2 regions of the Qipengyuania pelagi genome follow, and region 2 is predicted to be linked to the other one. Evidence: riboswitches for the same ligand, from Rfam matches in the RefSeq annotation. Region 2 holds a riboswitch; the other holds the start of a gene.
What was found. A riboswitch is a leader RNA that binds a small molecule or an ion and turns the genes downstream of it on or off. The one in region 2 is predicted to bind cobalamin.

Region 1 (4,392 bases), on a different contig from region 2:
GCGCGGGCAAGCAATTCGCTGACCAATGTGGCCTCTCCCGGCACGATCCCGCCCGATTGCCAGAGGACGGTGTCGACCGGGGTTTCTGCGGAAGGCCGCGCGGCCTTCTCGATTCGTGCAACCAGCGCCTCGCCCGCCGCCTTGTCGCCAGTCAGCGCCGCGAGCTGGCGGACCTGGGCGATACTGTCCGCCACGCTGCCGACGCTGCCCACGGTCTCGACCCTGATGCCGAGATCGGCCAGCGCCGCCCGCGTGGCAGGGGCGATGAAACTGCCCGCGACCACCACATCGGGGTCGAGCGCCAGCACCTCCTCCACCGTGCCGCCGGTCGCTTCGTATCGGGCCGCATCGCCCGGCTGCATCGAGCTGGCGCGCGGGTCCTTGCTGTAATGCGAGATCGCCAGCAACTGCCCCGGCGCGGTAACCTCGGCGAGGATCGCATCGGCGCAGGGGTTGAGGCTGACGATGGTGGGACGGGTTTTCGGCGCCGGGGCGGGCGTCGGTTCCGGCGCCGAGCATCCGCCCAGCGCCAGCACCGCCGCCGCGACGAGGCGGATCACATCCGCGTCCTCACACCGACAAACGCGCCCCGCCCCGCCTGAGCGTAACCCGCTGCGGTCTGGTAGTCCTCGTCGAACACATTCTCGACCCGGCCGAATATCTCGACCGCGTCTGTGACAGGCATCGCGGCGCGCAGATCGACCAGCGTATAGCCATCAAGCCTGACGCTGTTCGCCGCATTGTCGAAACTGTCGCCAACGAGGCGCAGATCGGCGCCGAGCCGCACCCCGAACGGCGCTTCGTAATCAGCGTAGAGCGTCGCCGAATGGCGCGGACGGCGCGCCAACTCGTTGCCGGTCGTCCGGTCCTCGGTATCGATCAGGCTGTAGATGGCGGAGACGCGGAAGGTTTCGCCGAGCAGGGCGCTGCCCTCCACCTCGATCCCCTGCGCGCGGGCGCGGTCGGTGTTCTCGTAATATCCGAACGGGCGCGATGCGCAGATCGGGGCGGGGTTCTGGAAACACGAGGCGAAGCCGATCAGATCCTCGCTATCGCGCCGGAATCCCGTCACCGCGAAATAGCGCGCCGCACTGCGGTCGCCCAGCGCGATGCCGAGATCGTAACTGGTGCTGCGTTCGGGCTGCAAAGCCTCGTTGCCGAAATCGCTGAAGAGCTGGAACAAAGTCGGCGCCTTGAAGCCTTCGCCGATACTGCCCTTCACGCGCCAGCCACCGCCGAGCGCATAGCTGACATCGCCGCCGAAGCTGACCGCGCTGCCGAACAATTCGTGATCGTCGACCCGCGCGCCCGCATGGGCAGCAAGCCCGCCGAACACCCAACCGGCCTGGAGATAGCCGCCGGTGATCGAGACATCCGCCCCGGCATCGCTGTCGGTCGCATAGCTCGACCAGTATTGTTCGCCGCCGAAAGCCAGAGTCAGCCCCCCGATCGCGCGATATTCGCCGCGCAGTTGCAGGCTGTCGGTATGGCCGTCGCTCGAAAAGCTGGGGCCGGTCAGCGGATTGGCGTTTTCGCGCTCGGTATCGGACAGGCCGTAGGACCCGCGCAGGGTCAGATTCTGCCCGTAATAAGTCGCGCCCACCGCGCCCGAATATTGCCGCGTGTGCTGCGTATCGAGCGTATCGCCGAACGCGAAAGTCGGCGGCGCGAAGCCGTCGATGTCGAGATCGCTTTCGGCGTAGCGGGCATTGGCGAAGAGTTCGATTGCATCGGTGACATCGAAGAAGGCGCTGCCGCCGAGCCCGAACTGTCTCGTCCCGTCCTTCTCGGTCCCATTGGCCGCCGCAGAAAATCCGTCCGTGCGCAGCGCCGATCCGCTGAGACCGACAAAATAGCGATCCCCCTCGACCCCACCCGAGACGGCCGAGGTGAGCGTGTCGCGCGCGCCATATTCGAGCGAGGCGTCGAGACCTGCCGCGCCGCGGGTCGAGACGTTCAGCACCCCACCCAGCGCATCGGCTCCCCAGATCGTGCTGTTGGCGCCGCGCGTCAGGTCGAGGCTGGCGACGTTCGTGGCGAGCAGGGTTCCGAAATCGAAGCCGCCGCCGGGGGACGCCTGATCTGCCACGCGCACTCCGTCGACCAGCACCAGCAGCTGTTGGGATGCCGCGCCGCGCACGTTCAGGCCGGTGAAGCTGCCGATCGGCCCGTTCCGCACCGAGGTTACGCCGGGCAGGCGCGCAAAGACGCGGCTGAGGTCGGCACCTTGGATCGCGGCGATTTCGTCGCGGCCGATCACGGTCACCGACTGGCCGGTATTGTCGGGATCGAGCGAGAAACCGGTCGCGGTGACGGTGATCACATCCGCTCCGCCATCCTCGCGCGCGACGAATTCGATCTCGCGGCGCTGTTCCGGCGGCACGGGGGCAGGGCCGCCCTGCCCGGCGATGATCTCGGCCAGAGCCTCTTCGCCCGCATCTCTATCGGGCTGCGCCTCGGACTGCGTTTGCTGCGCAGATGCGGCGATGGACAGGCAGGAAACAGACAGGGAAAACAGGAATTTATACATGATACCTCCAAAAATGAACGAACGCCGCTCATTACGGAGGGAGCGCCTTCCCCAGGATCGGGATAGGCGGCTCTCGCCCGTCTGCCATCGGTACACCCCGCCCGCGGCCGAACGACACGCATGGGCAGGTCTCCTGGCTCCCGGATCACCGCTTCCCCGCCGCCTTCCCGTATCCGAAGATACAGTGGCCTATGGCGGGATCGCTCCCCGGTCACAGTTGCGGGGGCAGCCGGGGCGTTTGACCCCGTTCCCTCTTAGGCCGGCGCGAACCGGCACCCATGACGCTGGCGGCGCGCTTAGGCGCGGTGCGGGCCGGTGGCAAGCGGCGCGTGGCTTGAACGGCTCTGCCGCATCCTACGCATTAGTGCTAAGGCAAGCTTTGCGCTGCTAAGGCGGCGGATCGGTGGAGAAGGACACGCGCGATTCCATGACCGGGTTCGAAACCGGAAGGCGACCACGAAGCTCGGCTGCGCGCGCACGCAGGCGGCGGTCGGGTGCGCGTGCCCACGATCGGGCGCCTGTCGCGACGGGCCGCGAACCGATCTCGCGGCGTCGCATCATGGCGGTGAGCGCGCTGCTGGTCGCAGTGGCGGTGCCTGCCTTGGCCGAGCCGATCGCCTGGGACACGTTGGCGGCCCGCGCCTTCGGCCTCGAACGCAGCAAGGCCGCGCCCACCCCGATGCCGTTCGAACGGCCGGGTCAAAGCTTCCCCGGTTCCGCCTTCTATTACCTCGAGGAGACGCCCCGCCTCGCGCTCGATTTCGACGAATTGCGCGTCTCCGGTGACAAGGAGGGGACGGTCCAGTTCGCCGCCAGCAGCCTGCCCGCCGATGCCAGCGCCGCCGCCGCGCCTGCCTTCCAATCGGCAGGATCGGGCATCGACAAGGCGCGTGCGCTGCAATGCCTGTCGATGGCGGTCTATTACGAAGCGGCGAGCGAGAGCCATGCCGGGCAGGAGGCGGTGGCTCAGGTAGTGCTCAACCGTGTGGCCCACCCCGCCTATCCGAACAGTGTGTGCGGCGTGGTCTTTCAGGGGTCGGAGCGGCATACGGGCTGCCAGTTCACCTTTACCTGCGACGGCAGCCTCAATCGCCGCCCAGCCGCGCGGCCCTGGGCGGTGGCGCAATCGGTGGCGCTCGAGGCTCTTTCCGGCAAGGTGTTCGCCCCCGTCGGCACCGCCACCCATTACCACACCCATGCGGTCAATCCCTATTGGGCGAGCAGCCTCGACCTGATCGGGTCGATCGGGGCGCATCGATTCTATCGCTGGAAAGGGCGCGCGGGCCTCGCCGATGCGTTCTCCATGAGCTATCGCGGCGGCGAGCCTTTGGCCGCGCCCAAGCCACGCCTCGCGGGCGATGCCGTTCCCTCGCTCGTGACCGAACCGGATCGCACGATATCGCCCCCTCTCCTCCCCGGCCGCACCCTGTCGGAGCCGCCCTCCCCCGCCGAGGCTTTCGCTCCGCCACGCGGGTCCGGTCCGGTCGAAGCGCAACAGCCGCAGGTCGACGACAATTTGCCAAGCGGCGGCACGGTGAAACCCGAATATGCGCGCAGCGGCCAGTGGATCCGCAAGCCCGGCACCTGACCGGGAGCAGGTCAGAGGCGCGAATTGGGAGCGGCCCGAGACCTTTACGCACTGGAAACCTTGCCGCGGAACAGAAGGTTAGCGACCCGCCCCTTACAGAGACCTCGCCACAGAGCGAGGTCGCCTATCCAAATGCCGTATTCCATCGCCGCCCCGATCGTCACTTCGCGAACCCTCATGGTCCGCATCGGCGCGGATGGTTTCCACCGGCGCGCGCATAATGACAACGGATCGGCCCTTCCCGAGCCCGATGCGCAGTCGGATATGCTGCTGG
Region 2 (4,392 bases):
GCCAGAGAGCCTAGGATCGCTGCGAAAGCGCAATCACCAATCTGGCGGCCAGCGCTTCTTCTGCGTTTGCACGCCGCGCTTTGATCTTCGAGACCAGCTGACGTTTGGAATGATCTGGCATGCTCACGATTGCGGCAAGCACCACAGCTTTCAGCAAGTCAGGATGCGCCGTAATCATATAGCGGTCCCCGGTACCTGATCGGCAGGACGACGTAGCCGCTCAACCAGCGAGCGCAGGCTGGCTGTGAGCACGAGGGTTGCGCTCCCCATCTTGATGATCTCGATCTCGTCTCTGGAAATGAGCACATAGAGTGTGCTGCGTCCGATCCCGAGATAGCGACAGGCTTCGGGTACGCGCATGGCGATCGGTTCGATGGCCTGGGGCCCGCATTGCTCGCAAGGATGCTCTGTCGTGCTCGCAGATGGCATAGCCGTCGATCCTTTCATCTTTCGGGTGATGACGGACCGACCTTGGGAAGCATGGAGGGAACAGGCCGGCCCGCCATCAGCACTGAGTATCGATCGATTAGGGCACCCTGCGCCACATGACGTTCCTACGCCGCAGCTGTCGTTCTTTCGCCGCAGCGCAGAGGCGTGGGGGCAAGCACTCCAGTCAAATGCACCGATGCTCATCGGGACGGCGAAGGACGTCCGGGCGAAAGTGGGTTACCGAACGAAAACAGCGCAGAACGCCAAGCGCCGTCGCCAATCTGTTTGATAGCAAAGAACTTTTTGAAATGAGCGCCGCAGGGGCAATATGGGTGCCGTCGCATATTACTGAACGAAACCAACCACCTGCGCCCCGACCGACGGCGGCGCTTTTATCTCGCCCTCATTTTCTTTCTTCAAATCAGACGCTTACGGACAAATACCCCACGCCGATTACGCCTGCAAGCGGAGTGCATCGCGACTGTATCCGGCGCTGCCAGCGACCTGCAGTGATAGCGTTGCGAGTGTGCTTCTGATTAGCAACCAAGCTGCAAAGTTTCTGTAGCGGCAGTGTCTAAGAGCGTCGCTAAATGATGCAACGCCAAGGCAGCGCAACGACGCGATCATCGCACACCAAGCGCCAGATATTCGGATTACGAGCGCACACGGGATACTCGACGATTGGTTGCAGCCACGCTCGTGGACGGCCTATGTGTCAGCTTCTGGGTCAATAATGTTGACGCTTTAATGTCGTGGTTTAGGGTGGGTGTGCGACGGTCGGCTTTTAGGCCGCGCATTCAATATAGAGGACATTGAACCGGCGACGAAGTTGGACCGTATGCGATCTGTCCGGCTTGCGCATTAGAAACTAAAATGCTGCCGTACGGCTTCCGACACCATTCGCGATATTTAAGAAAGGGTTGAGAATCGATCTCAGACGAAAGCGAAAGCTGGTGCCAATCCAAAGGTCGACGGATCAACATCTGGGCATTTCAGTTGGTGACCTAAACAGATACGATGGATTAAGTTCACCTACCCCCTAAAACGGCGACCATCGTCTTGCTGCGTTGCTCTGGAACTGCGCGCTTGCCGCTCATTCGACCAAAGTCTATGAGACGAGCGTCGGCAGAATCAAATGTCGATAAAGCGTGCCGGTAACGGGAACGCAGTGAGGTCTCGATAGGCCAATTCTGCGGCTGTCCCTGCAACTGTAAGCGGCGAGCGCGTAACATGGGTGGGGTTGGCTCCACAACCACTGGGCGGCAATTGTCGTCTGGGAAGGTATGTTTCGTGCGACAACCCGTGAGCCAGGAGACCGACCGGCGCGTGTCGCTCTTGCCGGGCTCATGGGATTGGCCAGGCGCGAAACGAATTTCGTCCGGGCGACGAGTAGCGGTTGGAGCCGCATCGGCAGGACTGCCGGGGGATGCACGCGTCCGTCCCTAGCAGTCTCGTCGACCGCACTCGTGCGGACGCTCCGGCCAAGTCGCCCGGCGCCCCGGAAATTCGTTCTCATGAAATACATTCACCTGTCGCTTCTGTCTTCCGTGCTTCTGCCGGCTCCATCGCTCGCTCAGACCATCGATCCCGCTGCCGATCCAGAGACATCCAACACCTCGATCGTCGTCACCGGGAACCGCGCCACCGATCCCATGCCGCTCGACCGGATCGGCGGATCGGTCACCGTCCTCGACGAGCAAATCCTCGACCGGAGGCAAGTCCGCGAGGTGTCCGACGTGCTCCGCGACGTCCCAGGGGTCGCGGTCGGACGGGTTCCCGGTCAGACACAGCTTCGGTTGCGCGGTGCTGAAGCCAACCATACGCTCGTCCTCGTTGACGGGATCGAGGTGTCGGATCCCTACGCCGGCGAGTTCGATTTCGGAACGCTTATCGCCGACGAGGCTTCGCGGATCGAGGTGCTGCGCGGACAGCAGAGCGCGATCTACGGGTCGGACGCGATCGGCGGCGTCATCCAGTACATCACTCTCGACGGCCGCGATGCGCCCGGGGCGGTCGCGCGGATCGAAGCCGGTTCGTTCGGCATGGTGAACGGTGCTGCCCGGATCGCTGGATATAGTGGCGATCTCGACTACGCGCTGTCCGCCACACTCAATACCACCGATGGCACGCCAGGCGCCCGGAACGGCACGCGCGATCTTGCGAACGACAGTGGTGCGGTCTCGCTGAAGACGACGTTCGCGCCATCAACCAATGCACGCCTCACTGGTGTATTACGCTACGCGCGCACCAATGCCGAATTCAACGACAGCGATTCCGATCCGGGAAGTCCGACCTTCGGATTCCAGGTCGATAGCCCCGGCAACCGCTTCGAGAACGAGGCTATCTATGTGCTCATCAGGGGCGAGCTAGACTTGCTCGACGATCGCTGGACCCAAGCGTTTTCGGCCCAGATCGCGGATACCCGGCGCGACGGTTTCGCTTCGACTGGACGCAGCTATGGCAGCGAGGGCCAGAGGTTGAAAGGGTCCTACGATACGACGTTGCGTATCGAGGCTGGCGGTCTGACCCACCGGGTCACGGCGGCTCTCGATGTCGAACGCGAACGCTTCCGTAACACCGATCCGACCGGCTTCGCATTCACCGGTCGCCGACAGATCGACAATGTCGGTCTCGTCGGCCAGTATGCGATCGATCTCGGAGACCGAGCGAGCGCGTCCGCATCCATCCGCAGGGACTGGAACGACCAGTTCGCCGATACAACCACGTACAGGCTTCAGGCGAGCTATCGGATCGCTGCGGCTACGCGAGTGCGCGGGGCCGTCGGATCGGGGGTGAAGAACCCCTCGTTCTACGAACTATATGGGTTCGTGGACGGCCGTTTCATCGGCAATCCCGACCTCAGGCCCGAGAAGTCGAGCGGATGGGAGATCGGGATCGACCAGTCGCTGTTCGGTGAGCGCGCTTCAATCGGGGTCACCTATTTCGAGAGCGAACTGGACGAAGAGATCTTCACTTCTTTTCCGCCCCCGAACTTCGTCGCCAGCCCTGGCAATCGCGATACCGTATCCAAGAGAAACGGCGTCGAAGTGTTCGGCGAGGCGCGCTTCGCGGAAGCTTGGCGCGTCAATGGAGCCTACACCTATCTGCGTTCCCACGAGGATGGCGCGCGCGAAGTGCGGCGGCCCTCCCATACCGCCAGCCTGGCTGTCGACTGGCGCGCTCCCAAGGATGCCGGAGGGGTCACGCTCGTTGCGCGCTACAATGGAGAGACGATCGACAGCGCTTTCATCGATCCCTCGTTCGTGCCGGTTCGCGTGCAACTGGACGACTACTTTCTGCTGAACGTCAACGCCGACGTGAGGGTGATGGATAATGTCGAGCTGTTCGGCCGAGTCGAGAATTTGACGGCCGCCGATTACGAGGATGTCTTCAGTTTCGCGACGCCCGGACGCTCGTTCGCCATTGGCGCGCACGCGCGTTTCTAAGGAGAATTTCGATGACGGATGAAATGATAGCAAAGTCCGACATTGCGAGGTTCGCATGGCCTGTCACACTTGCCTTGGCGACGGTGGGCGGATCGCTGGTTGCCGCCTGCATGATGCCGTTCGTGGCTGTTACGATCGTGACCGCCGCGACCATGCGCCGCTCGCTCGCGTTAACGACGATCCTCGCGATCTGGGCGACCAACCAGTTGCTGGGGTTCACCGTCCTCGGCTACCCGCACACGGGATATGCGTTCGCCTGGGGCGGTGCGCTGGGCATCGCATCTATTCTCGCCATGCTCGCCGGTGCCATCATCATGGGAGAACAAAACGAGCTGAGCACCCTTCGGACATTTGGCGCCTTTCTGATCGGCTTCGCTGTTTACGAGGCTGCGCTATTCGGGTTTGCTTTGGTGGTAGGCGGGACAGAGACTTTCACGATGGCGATCGTGGGACAGATCTTCGCGAACGATGCATTATGGTTCGCAGGACTGTTGTTGGCGTCCTGGCTCCTCGCCAG

Region 1: it holds a riboswitch for cobalamin, as region 2 does, so the genes downstream of both, GRI47_RS03155 (TonB-dependent receptor plug domain-containing protein) here and GRI47_RS13465 (TonB-dependent receptor plug domain-containing protein) in region 2, are expected to answer to the same signal.

The regions. Positions count from the first base shown of each region.
Region 1 is NZ_WTYD01000001.1:607,666-612,057, reverse strand. It holds gene GRI47_RS03160 (ABC transporter substrate-binding protein) at 1-560, opposite strand, end outside; gene GRI47_RS03155 (TonB-dependent receptor plug domain-containing protein) at 557-2,530, opposite strand; cobalamin riboswitch at 2,637-2,825, opposite strand; gene GRI47_RS03150 (cell wall hydrolase) at 3,090-4,118, shown strand; gene GRI47_RS14920 (hypothetical protein) at 4,251-4,392, shown strand, end outside.
Region 2 is NZ_WTYD01000002.1:567,065-571,456, reverse strand. It holds gene GRI47_RS13475 (hypothetical protein) at 11-178, opposite strand; gene GRI47_RS13470 (helix-turn-helix domain-containing protein) at 175-429, opposite strand; cobalamin riboswitch at 1,536-1,767, shown strand; gene GRI47_RS13465 (TonB-dependent receptor plug domain-containing protein) at 1,944-3,875, shown strand; gene GRI47_RS13460 (hypothetical protein) at 3,887-4,392, shown strand, end outside.